DNA from 3 places in the Sphaerisporangium rhizosphaerae genome. Region 3 is predicted to be linked to each of the others. Evidence: riboswitches for the same ligand, from Rfam matches in the RefSeq annotation. Region 3 holds a riboswitch; each other region holds the start of a gene.
What was found. A riboswitch is a leader RNA that binds a small molecule or an ion and turns the genes downstream of it on or off. The one in region 3 is predicted to bind cyclic di-AMP.
Positions count from the first base shown of each region.

Region 1: another riboswitch for cyclic di-AMP. It lies ahead of ACFQSB_RS17605 (C40 family peptidase); the one in region 3 lies ahead of ACFQSB_RS11935 (C40 family peptidase).
Region 2: another riboswitch for cyclic di-AMP. It lies ahead of ACFQSB_RS35920 (glycoside hydrolase family 25 protein); the one in region 3 lies ahead of ACFQSB_RS11935 (C40 family peptidase).

Region 1 is NZ_JBHTCG010000010.1:179,990-187,210, reverse strand. It holds gene ACFQSB_RS17625 (hypothetical protein) at 1-3, opposite strand, end outside; gene ACFQSB_RS17620 (RDD family protein) at 293-1,018, opposite strand; gene ACFQSB_RS17615 (RDD family protein) at 1,188-2,579, opposite strand; gene ACFQSB_RS17610 (amino-acid N-acetyltransferase) at 2,695-3,240, opposite strand; cyclic di-AMP (ydaO/yuaA leader) riboswitch at 3,622-3,817, shown strand; gene ACFQSB_RS17605 (C40 family peptidase) at 3,949-4,899, shown strand; gene ACFQSB_RS17600 (helix-turn-helix domain-containing protein) at 4,992-5,156, opposite strand; gene ACFQSB_RS17595 (type III pantothenate kinase) at 5,746-6,528, opposite strand; gene ACFQSB_RS17590 (L-aspartate oxidase) at 6,528-7,221, opposite strand, start outside.
Region 2 is NZ_JBHTCG010000041.1:48,852-56,072, forward strand. It holds gene ACFQSB_RS35905 (NlpC/P60 family protein) at 1-19, shown strand, start outside; gene ACFQSB_RS35910 (TIGR03086 family metal-binding protein) at 194-778, opposite strand; gene ACFQSB_RS35915 (TetR/AcrR family transcriptional regulator) at 864-1,541, shown strand; cyclic di-AMP (ydaO/yuaA leader) riboswitch at 1,818-1,964, shown strand; gene ACFQSB_RS35920 (glycoside hydrolase family 25 protein) at 1,975-2,724, shown strand; gene ACFQSB_RS35925 (Ppx/GppA family phosphatase) at 2,815-3,747, shown strand; gene ACFQSB_RS35930 (hypothetical protein) at 3,907-4,509, shown strand; gene ACFQSB_RS35935 (5-methyltetrahydropteroyltriglutamate--homocysteine S-methyltransferase) at 4,537-5,655, shown strand; gene ACFQSB_RS35940 (SDR family NAD(P)-dependent oxidoreductase) at 5,788-6,594, opposite strand; gene ACFQSB_RS35945 (AAA family ATPase) at 6,770-7,221, opposite strand, start outside.
Region 3 is NZ_JBHTCG010000006.1:255,689-262,909, reverse strand. It holds gene ACFQSB_RS11945 (M48 family metallopeptidase) at 1-737, opposite strand, end outside; gene ACFQSB_RS11940 (gluzincin family metallopeptidase) at 768-1,697, opposite strand; gene ACFQSB_RS11935 (C40 family peptidase) at 2,419-3,018, opposite strand; cyclic di-AMP (ydaO/yuaA leader) riboswitch at 3,101-3,259, opposite strand; gene ACFQSB_RS11930 (ArsR/SmtB family transcription factor) at 3,758-4,333, shown strand; gene ACFQSB_RS11925 (MFS transporter) at 4,330-5,619, shown strand; gene ACFQSB_RS11920 (class I SAM-dependent methyltransferase) at 5,951-6,838, shown strand; gene ACFQSB_RS11915 (C40 family peptidase) at 7,036-7,221, opposite strand, start outside.

The DNA of each region.
Region 1 (7,221 bases), on a different contig from region 3:
CATTGATCCTCGCTCCACGCGGGGTGGGCATTCAGCGCCCCTCCCACGTTAATTGTCACACGAGACTCCCGCGCTCTGTACCACGGCCCGCTCATCCGGGAGTCACGGTCCGACTCTATCCCCACAGGAGGTCAGCGGGGGTTGCGGGGCCGGGGGCCAAAGCCGCGAAGGACCGTTCCACAGCATTCTCCGTCTCTCCAGGCGTCTTACCGGATGGCCCGGGAAAGGCGGATCCGCCGGAAAACACGGACGGGACGGCCGCGCCGCGGCCGTCCCGTCAATAAAGCTGATCTCAGCGGGGAGCCTTGACCACAACCGTGCCCGCGAGCTTGTCGTGCAGGCCCTGCTGTAGCGGCTTGTCGGTGAGGATAAGCACGCCGAGGACGAGGACGAAGATGCCCGACAGGACGCCGAGGAAGGGAATGCCGTACAGCACCAGCACGCCGGGGTAGATAGCCGAGCGCTTCATCAACGCCGACGAATCCACCGGAGCGCCGCCGACGCCGACGAGGCGGATCTTCATGACCTTCTTGCCGATGGTCTGCCCGTCCTTGGAATGCAGCACGTAGTCATAGGCGGCGTACGCGCCGTAGGCGATGATCGCCGAGACCAGGCCGGGGACGAAGGAGGAGGAGACCGCCACACCGGGGTTGGCGAGAATTTCCTCCGTCGACGGCACGAACATCGGGGAGAGGATGAGGTTCAGGATGAAGTAGACGACGCCGAAGATCAGCATGTCGATGATCCGGGCGACCCACCTCTCCCACCACTCGGCCAGCGGCGCGGGAGCGCCGGGAGGAAGCGGCGCGCCCTGGGGGCCGCCGTAGGGGGCGTTGTAGCCCTGGGGTGCGCCGTACCCGCTCTGGGGTGCACCGTAGCCCCCCTGGGGGGCGTCGTAGCCGCCCTGGGGAGCGCCATAGCCGCCCTGAGGGGCGCCATAGCCGCCACCCTGGGGGTTGCCGTATGGCTGGCCCGGGCCCTGCGGATCGTAACCGCCGGGGGGTGGTTCTGCCGTCATTTCGTCACCTTTCGCGACTGCGAAGGAAGCTGCGGTTCGTGCAAGGTCCTATCGCATGTAGGGGTATGTCCGTTACCTTTTCGCCGATTCGGCCGCCACGTGTGCGCCGGATCGGTCGCATATAGCAAACGAGGCCGGGGGATCACCCCCGGCCCCGATCGCGCGCCGCTTACTTGATCTTCACGACGACGGTCTTGGCGACCTTGTCGTGCAGACATTGCTGCAGCGGCTTGTCCCAGAACTGCCACAGGACGTTCACCAGGTAGAACACCCACGTGACCAGGCCCACGACCGGGACCCACGCGAGGAACTCGAAGCCCCACAGGACGCCGGCGCGCTTGATCGCGACGTCCGAGGCGAGCCCGCCCTCGACGCCGCCGCCCACTGGGACGATCTTGATGCCCATGACGATCTTGCCGACCGTCTGGCCACGCTGCTTGGTCATCAGGAACTCGTAGCCGACCCAGACCAGCCCGGCCAGGATCGCCGTCAGCAGGCTGGCCAGGAACACGCCGCCGCCCGGGCTGATCGCGCCCGTCGCGGGGTCGAAGCTCGGCGCGGTGACGATGAGCGCCGCCAGCACGGCGTTGAGGATCACATACGGGATCACGATGATGACGATGTCGATGATGCGGGCCACCAGGCGCTGCCACCACTCGGCCAGCGGGGCCGGGGCGCCCGGAGGCTGCGTGCCGGTGGCCGGGTAGCCCTGCTGGTAGCCGGCCGGGCCGTAGCCCTGCTGGCCGTACTGCTGCTGGCCGTAGCCCTGCTGGCCGTAGGCCGCCCCGTACGGCGGCGCCTGCTGGGCGTGCTGCTGCCCGTAGCCCTGCTGGTCGTGGCCGGCCTGCTGCCCATACTGCGGCTGGCCGTACCCCTGCTGCCCGTACTGCTGCTGCCCGTACTGGGCCTGCTGGCCGTACGCCTGCTGCGCGTCCTGCTGGCCGTAGCCCTGCTGGGCTTCCGGCTGGCCGTACTGGCCCTGCTGGCCGTAGCTTTGCTGGGCCTCCGGCTGGCCGTACTGCTGCTGGCCCTGCTGGGCCTGCTGGCCGTACTGCTGCTGCCCGTAGCCCTGCGGCTGGGCGTAGCCGCCGGTCTGCTGGCCGTACTGCGGCTGGCCATAGGACGACGACTGGCCCTGCTGGCCGTAGCCCTGCTGGGCCTCCTGCTGACCCTGCTGGCCGTACGCCTGCTGCCCGTACTGCTGGGGCTGCTGCCCGTACTGCTGCTGGCCCTGCTGACCGTGCTGGCCGTACTGCTGCTGCCCGTAGCCCTGCCCCTGCTGGGGGTGGGAAGGCTGGCCGTAGGCTCCGGTTCCACCCTGCTGGCCGTAGGCGCCCGGCTGGCCGTAGGCTCCCGTCCCTGCCTGCTGGCCGTAGGCTCCCTGCTGGCCATAGCCCTGCTGGGGGTAGGCGGAGTGCTCCGAGGCCGGCTGGGGACGGTGGACGACGGTCACCTCCGGATCGATGCCCGGGGGGTTCTGCTGCCCATATTGCGGAGAGCCGGTTGACGAATGACCCTCGTCCGGCTCGTCGCGTGGGTACGGCGGCTGTCCGGTGCTCACCGTGTCACCTCACTTCGGCTTCGCACGTGGCCTCTGTCAGGCGCACGTGCCGTGGTGTTGCCAAGGTAGCGACAGCGGGATCAACAGTCACCTTTCCATTCCGTCACCCCGAAGGTCAGGATCGCGGGTTCACATGCAGCAACATCCGCGTGTTGCCCAGGGTGTTCGGCTTGACGTGCTCCAGGTCGAGGAACTCGGCGACGCCCTCGTCGTAGGAGTCGAGGAGTTCGGCGTAGACCTCGGGGGAGACCGGCGTGCCCTGGATGGGGACGAAACCGTGCCTGCCGAAGAACTCGACCTCGAAGGTCAGGCAGAAGACCCGCTGGACCTCCAGCCGGCGGGCGGCGTCGATGAGCGCCGCGACGATCATGTGGCCGATGCCCATGCCGCGGCAGCCGGCGTCGACGGCGACCGTGCGGATCTCCGCCAGATCCTCCCAGAGCACGTGGAGCGCGCCGCAGCCCACGACCATGCCGTCTCGCTCGGCCACCCAGAACTCCTGGACGTCCTCGTACAGGGTCACGGTCGACTTGCGCAGCAGGCGCGGCCCGTCGCCGGAGTAGGTGTCGACCAATTTCCTGATCGTCCGCACGTCGGAGGTGCGGGCCCGCCGGACGGCGGGCGCGCCCTCGGCGGACGGGCGCTGCGCGGCCTGCCTCATGACGCGTCAGCGTATCCGCCCACCGGCGGGGCGGCGTTCGACGCCGTGCCGAGACCCCCCGATAACGGACTGTCCGAAATACCTGCCAATTCGCGCCGCCATCACGGAGCGTGATCCGGCGCACGCGGTCGGTGCGCGCCGCGGGAAGGTCTGGGAGCGTGGCGCGCGAGATGCTCTTTGACCTGCGGCTTTTCTTCGAGCCCCTGCCCCTGGGCCGGGTAACCGCAGCTCGGAACGGGTGCGGGACGTCCACCGGCGTGATCTTTCCGTGACGCGCCGGTTGTGGAACCTCAACAGAATTCGCAGTTCTGGTTGAGCAGGAACCTGAACTGGACTAATGTCCAGCGTCAATGTCGGTCGTCGTTCCGCGGCGACCGCACCGCCTAATTCCCGCCCCATCCGAACGGCGGGAAACCGGGGACCCAAAGGTGGGTCCGGGGGAGGTCCCCCGGCGACCCGCCACCCCTGGGGTGAATCCGAGAGGGAGGCATCGCGATCCTCCATGGTCACGTGCTCGGTAGGGCTGCTCCGGCCCGAACCCGTCAGCTAACCCGGTAGGCGTCCGAGGAGAGGAGCTTTTTGGTGCAGCCTAGGCGCACGCCTGGAAAGAGCGCGGGCAGGCACGCCCGCGGGCGAGAACGCGGTGCCCATTCCCGCTTCGGGAGCGCCTCCGGTGCATCCTCGCGCCTTCCCCGCCGCATCGCGCTGGTGACCGCCGCGCTGATGGCCGTGACCTTCGGCTCGCCGCTGGTGTCCGCGACGGCCGAGCCCAAGCCCAGCCTCAACGACCTGAAGAACCAGGTCGAGCACCTCTACAACCAGATCGAGTCGCTCACCGAGCAGTACAACGGCCAGAAGGAGCGCCTCAAGCAGGCGCAGCGGTCGGCCGAGCTCGCCAAGAAGACCCTCTCCAAGAGCGAGTCGGACCTGGAGGCCAAGCGCGCCAGAGCCGGCATGTACGCCCAGGACGCCTACATGACCGGCGGTCTCGGCTCGCCGCTGACCCTCGCCATGTCCGGCGACCCCGACGCCTACCTCGACCGCGTGGCCACGACCTACGCCCTGCAGCTGCAGCAGGGCGAGGAGGTCGCCCAGATCGGCAAGGCGATGGCGACCGCCGAGCGCGCCAAGGCCGGCGCCAAGGCCCGCGAGGCCGAGGTCAAGAAGCTCGTCTCCGACCTGTCCTCCCAGCGTGACAAGATCCGCGGCCTGGTCGCCAAGACCGAGGGCAGCCTGTTCAAGCGCGCGCTGTCGCAGGCCGGCGGGTACGGCCGCGCCACCAGGATCGAGATCCCGATCCCGGGCGAGGGCAAGGCCGCCCAGGCCGCCAAGTGGGCGCTGACGCAGCAGCTCAAGCCGTACGTGTGGGGTGCCGCGGGGCCGAGCACCTTCGACTGCTCCGGCCTGGTCCTGTGGGCCTACCAGAAGGTCGGCATCAGCCTGCCGCACTACACCGGCGACCAGTGGACCGCGGGGACCCACATCTCCCGCGAGGACCTGCGCCCCGGCGACCTGGTCTTCTTCTACAGCGACCTGCACCACGTCGGCATCTACATCGGCGGCGGCATGATGGTGCACGCACCGCGCACCGGCGATGTCGTGCGGGTGGTCCCGCTCGGCAACCGCCCGTTCGCCGGCGGCGTGCGCATCGCCGACTAGCGCCACGGCGCGCACGCCGGACGAGGCGGCCGTCGGTACGGTGACGCCGCCTCGCGCCGGGACGAGGTACCCCTGCCTCGGACGGTGCGACCTCAGATGAGGCGGCGCCGCGCCGCCCAGGCCACGGCCTCGATGGCCGTGGCGACGCCTATGCGGTCGCAGATGCCGCGCAGGCGGCGTCGTACGGTGCGGCCGCTCACGTCGAGCCTGCGTCCCACTCTGTCGACGGTCACGCCCTTGGCCAGTTCGGCGAGCAAGAGAAGATCATCGTCGCTCAGTCCCACACCGTCTGATCCCGAAGGAATGTCATTCCCTCGGGAAACCAGATCCGGATACGCCATCGGGTGTCCTCCCCCACGACGAACTCGGCAACATACTGAATGCTTCGGCCCGCCCCGTCAGGAACGTTAAACGCCGCGTTGAAAGGTCGTCAAGCACTGACCTCGATACCCATGACGTTTGTGATTGACATACCAGTGCATATGTGAACTACTCGTGACATGTCCCCGCACCTCCCGGTCCGGGGGGACATCGGCGATGATCATGGCCGTGGGCCGCATGATCCGCCATGGAAGACCATCGCGGCGCTGGTGGAGGCCCGGTTCCACGCGGGACGCCTCGCGGGCGCCCCGGCTCGGAGATATACGGTCGACACGCTATACGCCGAATTCGACCTGCGAAACCAGTACGCTTTCTGACTTTCTTCCGCCGGTCACGCCCGTGGGCGTAACACTCCGGCCACCCACGATTTGCCGTGGCGGATCACCGAGCCACGTCGTATTCGACGCGCGCCCCCTCCACGTCCCCGATATGGATCTCCCCGCCGCTTGATCGCGCGGGGCGCGCTCAGGCGGTGTTGCGGTTGTAGATCAGGCGCAGCCCGATGAGCGTCAGCCAGGGCTCGTGGACGTCTATCGAACGGGCCTCGTTCACCACCAGCGCGGCCATCGACCCGGTGGCCACGACGGTCACGTCGTCGGGGTCGGACGCGAGCTCGGGCGCCATGCGCTCGACGATGCCGTCCACCTGGCCGGCGAAACCGTAGATGATGCCCGCCTGCAGGGCTTCGACGGTGTTCTTGGCGATCACCGAGCGTGGGCGCACCAGCTCGACCTTGTGGAGCTGGGCCCCCGCGGCGGCCAGGGCGTCCACCGAGATCTCGATGCCGGGGGCGGTGACCGCGCCGACGTACTCGCCCTTGGCCGACACCGCGTCGAAGGAGGTGGCGGTGCCGAAGTCGACGATGATGCACGGCCCCCCGTACAGCGTGACGGCGGCGAGCGCGTTGACGATGCGGTCGCTGCCGACCTCCTTGGGGTTGTCCATGCGCACCGGCACCCCGGTGCGCACGCCCGGCTCCACGATGACGGCGGTCACGTCGCCGTAGTAGCGCCGGCACATCTCGCGCATCTCGTTCAGCACGGAGGGGACCGTCGAGCAGATGGCGATGCCGCCGATGTCGGCGTCCTTGAGCAGGGGGCTCTGACCGAGCAGCCCCTGCAGGACGACCGCGATCTCGTCGGCGGTGCGCCTGGCGTCGGTGGCCAGGCGCCAGTGCTCGATGACCTCCTCGCCCTCGAAGAGGCCGAGCACCGTGTGAGTGTTGCCGACGTCGATCGTGAGCAGCATCAAGCCCCCCGAAGGTCCAAAGCGATGTCCAGTGCGGGCGCCGAATGGGTCAGCGACCCCACAGCAAGGTAGTCAACACCGGTTTCGGCCACCTCACGAGCCGATTCCAGGCGGAGTCCGCCGCTGGACTCCAGCCGGGCCCTGCCGCCCACCAGGGCCACGGCGCGGGTCAGCTCCTCCACGGTGAAGTTGTCCAGCAGGATCTCCTCCGCTCCCTCGGCCAGCACCGGCTCGATCTGGTCCAGGCGGTCGACCTCCACCTCGATCGGCAGCTCCGGATAGGCCTGCCGGACGGCGCGGAACGCCTCGGCGACCCCGCCGGCCGCCACCACGTGATTGTCCTTGATCAAGGCCGCGTCCGACAGGGACATCCGATGATTGACCCCGCCGCCGCACCGCACGGCGTACTTCTCCAGCGCCCTGAGGCCGGGGAGGGTCTTGCGGCTGTCGCGGACCCGCGTGCCGGTGCCGCTCACCGCCTCGACCCAGCGGTGGGTCAGCGTGGCGATGCCCGACAGGTGGGTGAGCAGGTTGAGCGCGGTCCGCTCGGCGGTGAGCACGTCGCGCACAGGTCCGACGACGGTCATCAGCACGTCGCCGCGCGCGACGCGCTCGCCGTCCTTGACGTGACGCTCCACGGTCAGGCGGCCCTGGGAGGCGCCGTGGAAGACCGCCTGGGCGACCGCGAGACCG
Region 2 (7,221 bases), on a different contig from region 3:
AGATATCCCGAACTGCTGAGCATTCCGTGAACACCGCGTATTCACCGGGTTGACCGGCGGCGTCGCTCGATAACGGAGAGAAGAGGTGGACGGCGGCAGAACGTCCCGCCGGTCGAATGACCGGCGGGACGTTTTCCGTGCCGGCGCCGCCTGCCTCGGGGGGAGGAGGCCGCGCCGTCGGCGGGTTCCCGGGTCAGCGGGTCCACTGCGGGTCGCGGCCGAGGTAGCGCAGCAGCTCGGCGGTGGCGTCGTCGGCCGGGTGCGGGTCGAGGGCGGGGGCGTAGGCGAAGCCGCGCAGCGGCTCGGCGAGGACGCGGGCCACCGGCAGCAGGCGCTCGGACAGCTCGGCGTCCAGAGGCGACGGACGGCCGGTGGCGACCGCGATGTCCCAGGCGTGCACGGCGGCGTCCAGCGCGGCGGCGCCGACGGCGACCTCGGCGGGCAGCGCGCCCTGCGGCAGCGGCGTCGGTACGGCCTCCGCGCCGGGCGCCACGGTGGCGAATCCCCGTGCCGCGACCTCCAGGGCGCTTTCGAGCAGGTCCTTCGGGGCGCCGGGGGCCTGCGCCGCCGGGGCGAACGGGTTCTCCTTCGGGCCGCCGGCACCGGTGATCGCGGCGGCGTAGGCGCGCTGGTCGCCGGCGGCGTGCCGCAGCACCTGCGCCACGTTCCACTGCTCGCACGGGGTCTTGGCGGCCCAGTCGGCCTCGGCGGCCTCGGCGATGGTCGTGCGCAGCGCGTTGTGGGCCTGCTCAAGCAGCGACCAAGACGTGGTGGTCATGCGAAACCTCCGAGTTGAAGCGGAACGGATCGTTCTGTTCAAACTATATCGGAACGGAGCCTTCCGTTCAAGCTAGAATGGACGCATGGAGCCCACGACAGCAGGCATGAGGGGACGCAAGGCCGAGGCCGCCCGCAACGACCGCACGATCCTCGACGCCGCGCGAGCGGTGTTCGTCGCCGACCCCAAAGCGCCGATCTCGGCGGTGGCGCACGAGGCGGGCGTCGGCGTCGGCGCCCTGTACCGGCGCTACGCCGGCAAGGAGGAGCTGCTGCGCACCCTCTGCGAGGACGGCCTGCGCCGGTTCACGGCGATCGCCGAGTCCGCGCTGGCGAGCGACGGCGACGCGTGGGAGGCCTTCGCCACGTTCCTGCGCGAGGTCGTCGACTCCGACGTGCACTCGCTGACCGTGCACCTGGCCGGCACGTTCACCCCTACGCGGGAGATGCACGAGCTGGCCGCGCACGCCGGCTCGCTCTCCGGGCGCGTCGTGGACCGGGCCAAGGCCGCCGGCGCGCTACGGCCGGACGTGGTCGCCGAGGACATTCCGATGATCTTCGACCAGATCACCGCGGTCCGTGCCGGCGACGCCGATCGCACCGCCGTGCTGCGCCACCGCTATCTGACCCTGCTGCTGGACGGGCTGCGCGCCGGCGCGCCGGCCACCCCGCTGCCCGCCTCCGCGCCGACCGGCGAGGAGCTCGGACGGCGCTGGCGGCACGCCGAGTCATCCCGCTCCTCGCAGCCCCCGCCCCGCCGCTGACCGGATCCTCGGGTGCGCCTCTGGCCCGCCGGGACCGGGACGCCTGACCGGGTCGTTTCCGGCCGGATGCGCTTCCTCGGGGTGATCACGTCGGGGGAGGCCGGTCGTGTCCGCCCGCGTGACGCCGACGGCGCGTACTTTGTCGCATTTGTGCTCTTTTGATGTGGTATGTACCTTGTTGGGAAGCGGTATGCGTGCCGATGGTCCCACGCCGTCGTGCCCGTTGCCGTCCGTTGCCCACATCGCGCGTACCCGGCGGGACGGCGTCCCGCCGCGGAGACACGCCCGCCTCATCCACACCTCGCGGAACCGGGGACCCCCTTCGCGGAGTGAATCGGAGCACCGGCCCTCGAAGGGACGGACCCACAGGGCACTTCCGCCCGAACCCATCAGCCGACCCGGTAGGCGCGTGGAAGCAAGGAGCGAGCCCTTCATGCCCATCGACCGGCTTTCCTCGATCTTCTCCCACCTCAAGAACCGGCTGGACCTGTCCGGCGCGCGCCTCTACTCCGCCATGGCGGGGGTGATCGTGGCCGTGCTCGCCATCGTGGCGGCCGTCGTGGTGACCGGCCCGGCGGACGCCGCCCCCAGCAGCGCCTCCTCGGAGCGCCCCTACGGTCAGGACGTGTCCGCCTACGAGTCCGACCACGACTGGAACGCCAGCCAGGCGCAGTTCGGCATCATCAAGGCCACCGAGGGCCTGACCTTCCGCGACTCCGCGTTCGCCCGCCACTGGGCCGAACTCGGCAAGAAGGGCATCGTGCGCGGCGCCTACCACTACGGTCACCCCGGCAACGACCCCATCGCCGAGGCCGACCACTTCCTGTCGGTGGTGGACGCCCAGCCCGCCGAGACCGGCGACCTGCTCGTGCTGGACCTGGAGACCAGCGACGGCCGGTCGGTCGCGCAGGTCAACGCCTGGGCCAAGACCTGGCTGGCCCACGTGAAGGACGAGACCGGCGTCACCCCGCTGTTCTACAGCGGCTGGAACTTCGCCGACACCTACGGCCACGGCCTGGCCGAGTACCCCTTGTGGGTGGCCTACTACGGCAGGGAAAAGGGCGACGTCACCCCGCCCGCCGACTGGAAGAGCTGGGCGATCCACCAGTACACCGACGTCCCCATCGACCAGAACGTCTCCGCGCTGACCACCGGCCAGTTGCGCGCGCTCGGCCGCCCCTGAGCGACGGCGCCTCGGCGGAACCGGCAGGACCGGCAGGACCGGCAGGACCGGGAGGATCTCCCGGGCGGGCGCGGGTAGTAGCGTCTGCTCATGCGACTCGGCGTTCTCGACATCGGCTCGAACACGGTGCACCTGCTGGTGGTGGACGCCCACAGGGGCGCGCAGCCGCTGCCCGCCTACTCGCACAAGGTCGAGTTGCGGCTGGCCGAGCACCTGCACGACGGCGACGTCCTGTCCCCCGAGGGTGAGCGCGAGCTGCGCCGCTTCGTCGAGGACTCGCTGCGCATCGCCGAGGACAAGGGGGTGGAGGACATCATGGCCTTCGCCACCTCGGCCGTGCGGGAGGCCGCCAACGGCGAGGAGGTCCTGGACCGCCTGCGGGCCGCCACCGAGATCGACGTGCAGGTGCTGTCCGGGCAGGACGAGGCGCGGCTGACGTTCCTGGCGGTGCGGCGCTGGTTCGGCTGGTCCTCCGGGCGGCTGCTGGTCCTGGACATCGGCGGCGGCTCCCTGGAGATCGCCTCCGGCATGGAGGAGGAGCCCGACGTGGCGATCTCGCTCCCGCTGGGCGCCGGGCGGATGACCCGCCAGTGGTTCACCGGCGCCCCGCCCCCCGCCGAGGAGGTGCGTGGCATGCGCCGGCAGGTGCGCGCGCAGATCGGCAGGGTGGTGGGCGATGTGGTGAAGTACGGGCACGCCGACCACGCGGTCGCCACGTCCAAGACCTTCAAGCAGCTCGCGCGCATCGCCGGCGCCGCGCCCTCCAGCGAGGGGTCCTATGTGAAGCGGGTGCTGCGCCAGGATGACCTCTCCCACTGGACCGGGCGCCTGGCCACGATGGACAACGCCCAGCGGGCCGGCCTGCCGGGCGTCTCCGCCGGTCGCGCCCCGCAACTGCTCGCCGGGGCGATCGTGGCCGACGCGACGATGGACCTGTTCGAGGTCCCCGAGGTGGAGATCTGCCCGTGGGCCCTGCGCGAAGGGGTGATCCTGCGCCGCCTGGACACCATGCCCGGCGCCTGAGGTCCGCGATCACGGCCGCCGGGGTCACCGTGCCCGGCCGTGTGCGCGATCGCTCCGCGCACACGGGAGAATCGATACGTCCACCTGCGTGATGAAACGTGTGACCATGCCCGTCCCGGGCACGGTGTCCACCGCGGCGGCACAAAAGGAGGAACGGCGATGATGGCGCTCATCGGAGCGGTCTACACGCTGCTGGTCGTCCTGGCGCTGATGGGACTCGCTCTGGTGCTGATCGCCGTGATGGGGCTGATCTCGCTGGCGCTGCTCGCCTCGACCACCAGCCCCGAGCCCGAACTGGGCGCCGACGGCCGCCCGGTCCCCCGCACCCCGGCCGCCGCCCCCGAGCCGTCCGAGACCCCCGAGCCGTCCAAGGCTCCCCGCCCGTCCGACACCCCTGCGCCCTCCGAGGCTCCCACGCCGTCCGACGCCGCTCCCAGGCCGTCGAAGGCTTCTGGGCCGTCCAAGGCTCCCCGGCCCTCCGCGATTACTGAGCCGTCCGAGGCTCCGAGGCCGGCCAAGGCCCCTGAGCCGCCCGCCCGCGGTCCGGTGCCCGGCGTCCCCGGGCGCGGCGCCGGGGGAGGGGGGACGACGCCGGACGCCGGAGCCGGCAGGACGGGGCGGGAGGGCGGGCAGCGGCTGTTGTGGCCGTTCGGGATGCCCCGGCCGGGATGGGTGCCGCACGGAGTGGCCTACGCGCGCGACGCATGGCTTTATCCGCTCCGTCGCTACGGCGAAACCGCTCAAAAGCTGATAGGACGGTAGTCGCGCTAGATCATCTGGAGGATCGCCATGCGGACAAGACCCCCATTCCGCGCCGACCATGTCGGCAGCCTGCTCCGTCCCGCCGCCCTGCTGGAGGCGCGCGAGGCCTTCGCCGCCGGCGCCATCCCCGCCGAGCGGCTCAGAGAGGTCGAGGACGAGGCGATCCGCGAGGTGGTGCGGGCCCAGGAGGAGGTGGGCCTGCGCTCGGCGACCGACGGCGAGTTCCGCCGGGCGTCCTGGCACATGGACTTCATCTACCGGCTCGGCGGCATCGGCCAGGCCGCCGACGAGCGCATCAACGTGCAGTTCCGCAACGAGCAGGGGGTCATCGAGTTCGCCCCCGCCGCGCTGCGCGTCCACGACCGGGTGCGCCTGGACGAGACGATCTTCGGCGACGACTTCGCGTTCCTGCGCCAGCAGGCGACCACGGCCACCCCCAAGCTGACCATCCCCTCGCCCAACATGGTCCACTACCGCGGCGGGCGCGCCTCCGTCGACCCGGCGGTGTACGGCGACATGGAGGCGTTCTGGAGCGACCTCAGCGCCGCCTACGCCGAGGAGGTCCGCCGGCTGGCCGCGCTCGGCTGCACCTACCTGCAGTTCGACGACACCAGCCTCGCCTACCTCAACGACCCCTCGCAGCGCGCCGAGATCGCCGAGCGCGGGGACGACGCCGAGCACCTGCATTTGCGGTACATCAAGCAGATCAACGACGCCCTCGCCGGCAAGCCCGAAGGGCTGTCGGTCACCACGCACATGTGCCGCGGCAACTTCCGCTCCTCGTGGGTGGCCTCGGGCGGCTACGACTTCGTGGCCGAGGCCCTGTTCGGCGAGCTGGCCGTGGACGGCTTCTTCCTGGAGTTCGACGACGAGCGCTCGGGCGGGTTCGAGCCGCTGCGGTTCGTGCCCAAGGGCAAGGCGGTGGTCCTCGGCCTGGTCACCACCAAGCGCGGCGCGCTGGAGTCGAAGGACGACCTGAAGCGGCGGGTCGAGGAGGCGGCCAAGTACATCGACGCCGACCAGCTCTGCCTGTCGCCGCAGTGCGGGTTCTCCTCGACGGTGGAGGGCAACTCCCTGACCAGGGAGGAGCAGTTCGCCAAGCTCCGCCTGATCGTGGAGACCGCCGAGGAGATCTGGGGCTCCTGACCGCCCCGGCGGCCGCGAACGGCCGGCGCCCGCGACGGACGCCGGCCGCGTCTCCCACCGCCTGGTCCGCCGCGTGTGCCGGCCGCCCGCGTCGGCGGCCCGCGTCGGCCGCCCGCCGGGACGGCGGGGAGGTCACAGCTCCTTGAGGAAGCCGCCGTCCACCGCGAAGTCGGCGCCGGTGGTGCTCGCCGAGCGCGGGGAGGCCAGCAGCGCCACCATGTCGGCGACCTCCCGCGGCTCGACGAGCCGGCCGGTGACCAGCTTCATCATCTGCGGCGCGACGGTGTCCATCACGGTGTCGCGGTCGGTGCCGGCCTGCGCGGCGATGATGTCGGCCGCGCCGCCCTCCTCGGTCCACCACGCGGTGCGCACCGGCCCGGGGGAGACGGTGTTCACCCGGACGCCCCGCGGGCCGTACTCCTCCGACAACGCCTTGGTCAGCGTGTTGAGCCCCGCCTTGGCCGCGTTGTAGTCCACGTTCATCGGCGCCGGCTGGCGGGCGCCGCCGGAGGAGACGGTGACGATCGCGCCGCCGCCCCGGGCGACCAGATGCGGGATCGCCGCCCGGATGGCCCTGACCGCCGCGAACAGGTTGAACTCGAACATCTCCCGCCAGTCGGCGTCGGTCGGCCCCTCGAAGGAGAAGCGCGGCAGGCGGGCGCCGGGGGGCGGGCCGCCGGCGTTGTTGACCAGGATGTCCAGTCCGCCGAACCGTTCGACGGCATGGGCGACCACCTGCGCGGGAGCGCCGGGGTCCATCAGGTCGGCCGCGACGTGCGCGAGGCGGGGCCCGGCCAGCTCCTCCAGCTCCGGGCCGCTCTTGCGGGAGGCGGCCACGACGCGGGCCCCCTCCTCCAGCAGGACGCGGACGACCGCCAGGCCGATCCCCTTGGAGGCGCCGGTGACGACGGCGACCTTGCCGGAAAGCTGCAGATCCACGATGAGATTCCCTTCGTCGGTGTGACGCCCACGAAGGTAGTTCGAACGCCCGTGCGAGGACCGGCGGCGATCGGCCCTGTCATGCGAGCGGCTTCCGGACCTCGCGTTCGCGCCGGAGGCGGCGGGCGCCGGCGCGCCGCCCGCCCACGCAGGGCCGCCCATTCACGCAGGGCCGTCAGCGGAGCGGGGCCGCCTCCACCCGGTGCTTCGACAGGTGGGCGAGCACGGCCTGGTTGGCCTCCCAGCCGTCGGGGAACTTCACCGGCACGTTGAGCTGCACCGTCTCGGCGGAGGGATGGGCGTCCAGCAGTTCGGGGATGCCCGCGCGGGCGACGACGACGCACGCGTGCCGGTGCCGCGAGGTCAGCACGCACAGCCGTCCGGACTCCAGGTGGAAGGCGGTGGCGTCCCTGCGTCCCGACAGCGGGTGCAGGATGATCGTGACGTCGTACTCGCGGCCCTGCAGCCGGTTGGCGGTGTCCACGGTGACGCCCTCGGGCAGGCCCGCCGCCTGGATCGCCGCCACCTGGTCGCGGTGGGCGGCGCCGACGGCGACCCGGTCGGGGGTCACCGGCCGCTCGCCGCGCTCGGAGAAGGCGACCGGCGCGCGTTGCAGCAGCCGGGTGG
Region 3 (7,221 bases):
GGCGTGAAGTCGTTGAACAACGGCTCGACGACCAGGGGGTAGACGAACGACGCCGCGACGGTGAGCAGGAACGCCCCGGCCGCGGCGGGCGCCCACCAGCGGCGGGGGGCGCGGCGGGCCAGCCAGACCACCGCGAGCACCATGATCGCGATGATCACGGTCTGGACGGCGAAGCTCTTGAGCCGGTCGGCCGACCACGCGGGCCACTGCTGGGTGGACAGGCCGTAGGCGCGCAGCCGCGTCTCGTACCACATGCCGAGCGGCCACTTGATCGCCAGGCTCACCGCCGAGAGCGCGACGACGCCGAGCAGGGCGCGAGCCCACCACGGGCCCGGGAGCCGTCCCACCAGCCAGGCGCCCACAGGCGTCAGGACCAGCACGCCCGCGACGGCGAGCGTCACGGCCAGCGACAGGTACACCGGCACGTTCACGGCCGCGTCGAAGGCGTCGGCGCGCGCGATCTGCGCCGCGGTGAAGTCGCGCGCGGGATCGGGCGCCACGGCGGGCGCGGAGCCCGGCAGCGGGCGCCACGGCGTGCTCACCGCCACCACGGCGGCCAGCGCCACCCCCAGGCCCACCAGCGCGCCCCCCGCCGCCCGCACCCCGCTCACCGCTCGCTCCGAGCCGGCGCCTGGACCGTCGGATGGGCCCGTGCGGGTGTGCGCGTCCGCGCCGGCGCGTGCCCCGGCGTCGCCCGCCGGGCCGGCCACGCGGCCGGTCTCGTCACTTCGCTCCATGCTCTCCCCTGCGCCGCGCCGCCACCGTGGTCATGCGAGCTCGTCTCGGACGTACTCGCGCCAGGCGGCGGTGAACCGCTCCAGGCTCATGCGGAGCGTGCGGGACAGCGCCGCCCGCACGTCCCCGTGCCTGGACTCACGGTAGAGGCTCACCAGAGCGCGTTCGCCGAAGCGCCCCGCGACATACCGGCAGGCGAGCCAGGCCTCCTCGTACGCCTGGGCCTGCCGCGCGGAGCCGGCGGCGAACGCCTCCGGCCCGGGCAGCCGTTCGGGCGTCCGTCCGGCGCGCACCTCATCGGCCAGTTCGGCCGCGGCCCGGCGTGCCGGGATGCCGGCGTCGAGATAGCCGACGTAGTCCGCGAACCCCTCGACCAGCCATTTGGGCGTGCTCCCGTCGAGCGCCGCCCCGGTGGCGATGTGCGTGATCTCGTGGGCGAGGACGACGTCGCGGCCGGCGGCGGTCAGGCGGGCGAACGACCGCGGCTCCACGATCACCCGGTCGGCGCCCGCCACCGCGGCCAGGCCGTTCACCTGCGCTGGGGCGGCCAGCACGGCCGCCTGCTCGGTCGTGGCGGGAACGGCGATCAGCGGACGCACCGGGCCCACGACGCGGGCGACCAGCCGGCTCGCCCGGTCGGCCCGGCGCGCGAGGTCGGCGAACGCGGCTCCGGGGGCCGCGGCGGCGGCCCCGCTTCCGAGAACGGGCCCGGTCGCGGAGGTTTTCGCAGCCTGCGGGGCCGCGGTTCCAGAAGCCGTGAGGGCTCCAGGGGCGGTGAGGGCACCGGGAGCCGCGACCACGAGGGAGAGGTCGCCGCGGAAGGTCCGCGCGCCGGACCAGATCTCCGGATGCTCGCCGATCAGCGTCCGCGCCCGCCGTCCGAGATCGTCCTCGACGGCGGAGGGCCCCGTCAGCACGGTCAGCACCCCCGCCAGGACGGCCCAGAGCCACACGACGCGCATGCGGGAAATCTACCTGCTCGTCCTTCCCGGCCACATCGGCGTCCCATGGGCGGACTCACATCAGCGTCCCGGCGGCGGCCCCGTATCGCCTTCCAAGCGGTGGACCCGTATCGACGTCCCGGCGGCGGACGTGTCTCGGCTTCCCGGCGGCGGATCCGGTTCGACGTCGCGGCGGCGGACCCGCGGAGGTCGAACTCGCTCCATCCGGCCACGTCGGCCTTGCGGGACGCGGACGTGCGAAGGCCCCGTCCGCTCCGAGGGGGGAGGAGCGGACGGGGCCTTCACGACCGGCGCGAGGGGCATGTGCACCACCCGGAAACGTCTTCGAGGAGCGGGGGCACCTCTCGGAGACGCTCTCCCGGAGGAGTCCCTCGCGCCGATCGGCCTCCGGAACGGCAGATCGTCTTCCGGAACCGCCGGTCAGCTTTCGAACCGCCGGTCAGGATCCGGAACCGCCGGTCGGCTTCCGGAACCGCCGGTCAGGGTCCGGAATCGCCGGCCGGCATCCCGGGACGGCCCGGAAACCGGACCGGCCCATCGTGGGAACCGGGAGCGGATCGGCACGGGCGACCGGCGCACCGGACCCAGCGGAGCCCTGGATGGGCGGGGGTGGTTCCGCGGGTCAAGCGGGGGTCCAGCGCCAACCTGGAGCGGCAGGCGGAGCCCGGCCTGGTCATCCGATCGCTGGATGGCAGCGCCGACGCCGCGACGGTCCCGCCGGTCAGGCGCCGGGGCGGACGGCGCCGACGAAGGACGCCTTCCGGTAGCCCGACAGCTTGTCGATGCGCACCCGCGCGCCGGTGTGCGGCGAGTGGATCATCTTGCCGTGCCCGACGTACATGCCGACGTGGCCGAGTCCGTAGAAGAACATCAGGTCACCCTGCTTGAGGTTCTTCCAGGACACCTTCTTCCGCACCGTGCGGAACTGGCTGGCGGCGATGCGGGGCAGCTTCACGCCGGCCTTGCGCCAGGCGTACAGCATCAGGCCGGAGCAGTCGAAGGCCCCCGGGCCGCTGGCGCCCCAGCGGTAGGGGTCGCCGATCTGCTTCTTCGCCACCGCGACGGCCGTGTGCGCCTTGAGCTGCTGCCGGACGGCCCTGCTCACTTTGGCCTTGCTCTTGGATGTGCGGGAGGTGCTGGATGTGCTCGCCTCGCTCACCGCGGCCGTGCCGGTGGGCTCGGAGGCCCCGGTGATGCTCGGTGTCTCGATCAGCCCGGCCGGGCCGTAGACGGACGGCTCTGAGGGTCCCTGAGCCGGTGCCGCCGTGGCGGCGTCAGCCGCCGTCGCCTGCGTCGCCACGGCTCCCACGGAGGCCGTCATGGTGAGCACCACACCGCCGAGAGAGAAGCGGGCAATGCGCGACAGACGAGGGTTCTGGGTGGTGCTGGACAGGATCGCTCCTTGATTCTTCCACTCACGCCTACCGGGTTAGCTGACGGATTCGGGCATGGAAGTAGCCCTACGACGCCAAGGCGTCGATTCACCCCCTGATCCCGCGTTTAGGATCAATTGGGTCCCCGGTTCCGTGCTCCTTGCCGCACGGATTCGGCAGGTCACCGCCCCTTTGGGGTCCTGGCTCGCGCCTTACTGGGGCGACGGCGACCGCTGGATTGTCATGCGTGGAGCCGGTCGGAAGACCGGCTCCGTTCGCGACGGCATGGCGTGCTCGCCGCGGGCCAGAAGTTACACAGAACCCCAAATCGAGGCAAAGTCGCGACCAAGTCACATAGATCAAATAAGGGGCTTCTTAATCAGGAAACCCCTGCACAACAAGCGCATCCGTTACCCGTATGTGATTCCCCTCACATATCCCGAAACGGCACCTGACGCGAGTCACACAAGTCACATCAGTCACACCCGTTCAGGGATCTTGGAGAGGGAACGGTCCACCTAACCCCGCCCGGCGGACCGGGATTCGCCCCCGCATGTCACGTTCCGCACCCGAGACCCGTTACCCACGACGTCTGTTCCACAACGATCCTTCAGCAACAGTGCTTCCACAATGAGAATTACGCAATATCTGTTGTGCAATGTCCGTTGCTCATGTCAAAGTGGGCGCATGGCCGACGAAGACGTACGCACGATCACCGACTCACGGGTGCTGGCCGCCCTGTCGCATCCCACGAGGCGGCGCCTCATGGACGCGCTGAAGGTCTACGGTCCCTGCACCGCCAGCATGCTGGCCGAGCACACCGGGCAGGCCGTCGCCAACGCCAGCCACCACCTGCGCGTCCTGGCCGGCAGCGAGCTCATCGAGGAGGCCCCAGAGCTCGCCCGCGACCGGCGCGAACGCTGGTGGCGGCTGTCCTCGGCCGAGCTGCGCTGGAGCGAGTCCGACTTCGGCGGCGACCCCGCGACCGCCGCCATCGCCAGCGCGGCGGCGTCCCTCAACCTCGAACACCACGTCAGCATGGTCCGCGCCTGGTACGCCGCGAGCGAGGACGAGCGGGCGGCCTGGCAGGACGCTCCCTTCTCCACCGACAAGTGGCTGCGGCTCACCCCCGACGAGCTGCACGAGTTCGAGGCGCAGTTCCTGGAGCTCCTCAGCCGGTGGGCCACCCGGGAGATCCCCGACGACGGGCGGTCCCGCGAGCCGGTGTTCGTCTTCGCCTTCGGCGTCCCGGGCCGGCCGTGAACGGCCTCACCGCGGCGGCCGCGCCCGCCGCGTCCCGTTCCCGGGGCCGCTGGGGGCTGCTGCGCGACCGCGACTTCCGGCTGCTGTGGGTCGGCGAGACCACCAGCGGCTTCGGCAGCTCTCTCACCTCGGTGGCCCTGCCCCTGGTCGCGATCACCGCGCTCCACGCGACCACGCTCGAGGTCGCTCTGCTCACCGCCGCGGCGTGGGTGCCGTGGGTGATCATCGGCCTGCCCGCCGGAGCCTGGGTCGACCGCCTGCCCCGCAGGCCCGTGATGCTGACCTGCGACGCCGTGTCGTTCCTGCTGTTCCTCAGCATCCCGGTGGCCGCGTGGCAGGGCGTGCTGACCGTCGGCCACCTGCTGGCCGTCGCGCTGCTCACGGGCACCGCCAAGGTGTTCTTCCAGACCTCCTACCAGGTGTACCTCCCCTCGATCGTCGTCCCCGCCGACCTGCCCGAGGGCAACGCCAAGCTCCAGGGCGGCGAGTCGGCCGTCGAAGTGGTGGGCCCGGGAGCCGCCGGTCTGGTCGCCCAGGTGTTCGGCGCGGTCACCGCGCTGCTCGCCGACGCGGCGAGCTTCGTGGTCTCGGCGCTGTGCCTGCTCGGCATCAGGGCCCGCGAGGCCCCGGTGTCGCGCGAGCGGCGGGCCACGACGCTTCGACGCGAGATCGGCGAGGGCCTGCGCTTCGTCGCCCGCGACCCCTACCTGCGGGTGCTCACGGTGTTCGGGGCGGCCAGCAACCTCGGGCTCATGGGATACCAGGCCATCCTGGTCGTCTTCCTGGTGCGCGACGTCGGCGTCGGCCCCGGCGCGGTCGGCGGGCTGATGGCGGTCATGAGCGTCGGCGGCCTGGCGGGCGCGGCGAGCGCCACCTGGGTGTCCAGGCGGCTCGGCAGCGCCCGCGCCATGATCGTGTTCGAGGCGCTCGGCGCGCCGTTCGGCCTGCTCATTCCGCTGGCCCACCGGGGCCCGTGGCTGGCGGTCGCGGTGGCCGGCGGGTTCGTCCTGGTCACGGGCGTGGTGGCGGGCAACATCATCAAGGCGGGCTTCCGCCAGACCTACGTCCCCCGGCACCTGCTCGGCCGGGTCTCCGTGAGCATGCAGTTCGTCAACTACGGCACCATCCCGCTCGGCGCCCTCCTCGGCGGAGCGCTCGGCGGCACCATCGGCACCCGTCCGTCGATGTGGGTCGTCACGGCCGGGCTCGCCCTGACCGGCCTGATCCTCCTCATCGGCCCCCTCAGGCACCGCCGCGACCTCCCCGCCTCCCCCGACCACCCCTGACCGACCCCACCCACCACCGGACCAGCCCGCACACCGAGCCAGACCCGTTCAAGCGCGCCTTTCCCGCCTCCCCCGACCACCCCCTGACCCCGCGACCCCACCCACCACCAGACCAGCCCGCACACCGAGCCAAACCCGTTCGAGCGCGCTTTTCCCGGCGCCGGGTCGGCGGGACGAGGAACGGCCGATCCGGCGCCGTGTGCGGCGGGCGACCCGGTGGACCCTCGGCTCACGGCCCCGGCCGTTCGCCAGGCCACCGGTGGGCGGGCGTCCTTGCCATGTCGGCAAGAGGGTGTGCTCATTCGCGCCGCGAGCGCCTAGCCTGCCGGCCATGATGTCGCATTCACAGCACCATGATCACCTTGACCATGAAGATCAACGTGACCGCCATGACCACGATGGCGAGGGTCACGCGCACCATGACGAGGCCGGCCTGGCGGACCTGCTCGACCTGGACGCGGTGGTGCTCGGCGCCTACCTGGAGAAGGTGACCGAGTGGGCCGGGCGGCACGCCCCCGACGCGCCCCGGACCATCGTCGACGTGGGCGCCGGGACGGGCACCGGCGGGCTGGCCTTCGCACGCCGCTTCGCGACCGCCGAGGTCGTCGCCGTCGACAGGTCCCCCTTGATGCTCGGACGCCTCCAGGCCACGGCGCGCGAGCGCGGGCTGGCCGACCGGCTGCGCGTCGTACAGGCCGACCTGGACCTCGCCTGGCCCTCGGTCGGCGGAGTGGACCTCGCGTGGGCGTCCTCGTCCTTGCACGAGGTCGCCGACCCGCACCGCGTGCTCACCGACCTGCACGCCGCGCTGAACCCCGGCGGCCTGCTGGTGGTCGTCGAGATGGACGGTCCGCCGCGCTTCCTGCCCGACGACATCGGGTTCGGCCGGCCGGGCCTGGAGTCGCGCTGCCACGAGGCGATGGCGCGGGCGGGCTGGAACGCGCACCCGGACTGGCGTCCGTACCTGGAGCGGGCCGGCTTCCAGATCGCCGCCGAGCACCGATTCGGCATCGAGGTGACTCCGGCGCCGCCGGAGACCGGACGCTACGCGCATGCCTACCTGAGCCACATCCGCCGCGGCCTCGACGGCCGGCTGCCCGCCGACGACCTCGACGCCCTGGACCGCCTGCTCGCGCAGGACGACCCCGGGGCCCTCTTGCACCGCGGCGACCTGACCGTCCGGGGCACCCGCACCGCCTGGGCGGCCCGCCGCCCCTGACCGGCTCCCCTGACCGGCTCCCCTGACCGGCTCCCCGCGCCGGCCACAGACCGCGCTCCGGGTCGTAGAACGCGCTGACTCGTAGAACGTGCTGGGCCGTAAAACACGCTCGGCCGCAGAACGTGCTCGGCCGTAGAACGCGAACGCCCCCGGGCCGGAAGTCCCGGCCGGGGGCGTGGCGTGGTCCGTGCGGTGCGTCAGGGGCGGACGGCGCCGATGATCCCCCTGTAGCTGGAGAGGGGGACGACCTTGACGACGTCTCCGGTGCGGGGCGCGTGCACCATCTTGCCGCCGCCCGCGTACATGCCGACGTGACCGAGGCCCGCGGCGAACAGCAGGTCGCCCGGCTGCAGGGCGTTCAGGGAGACCCGGCGGGAGGCGCC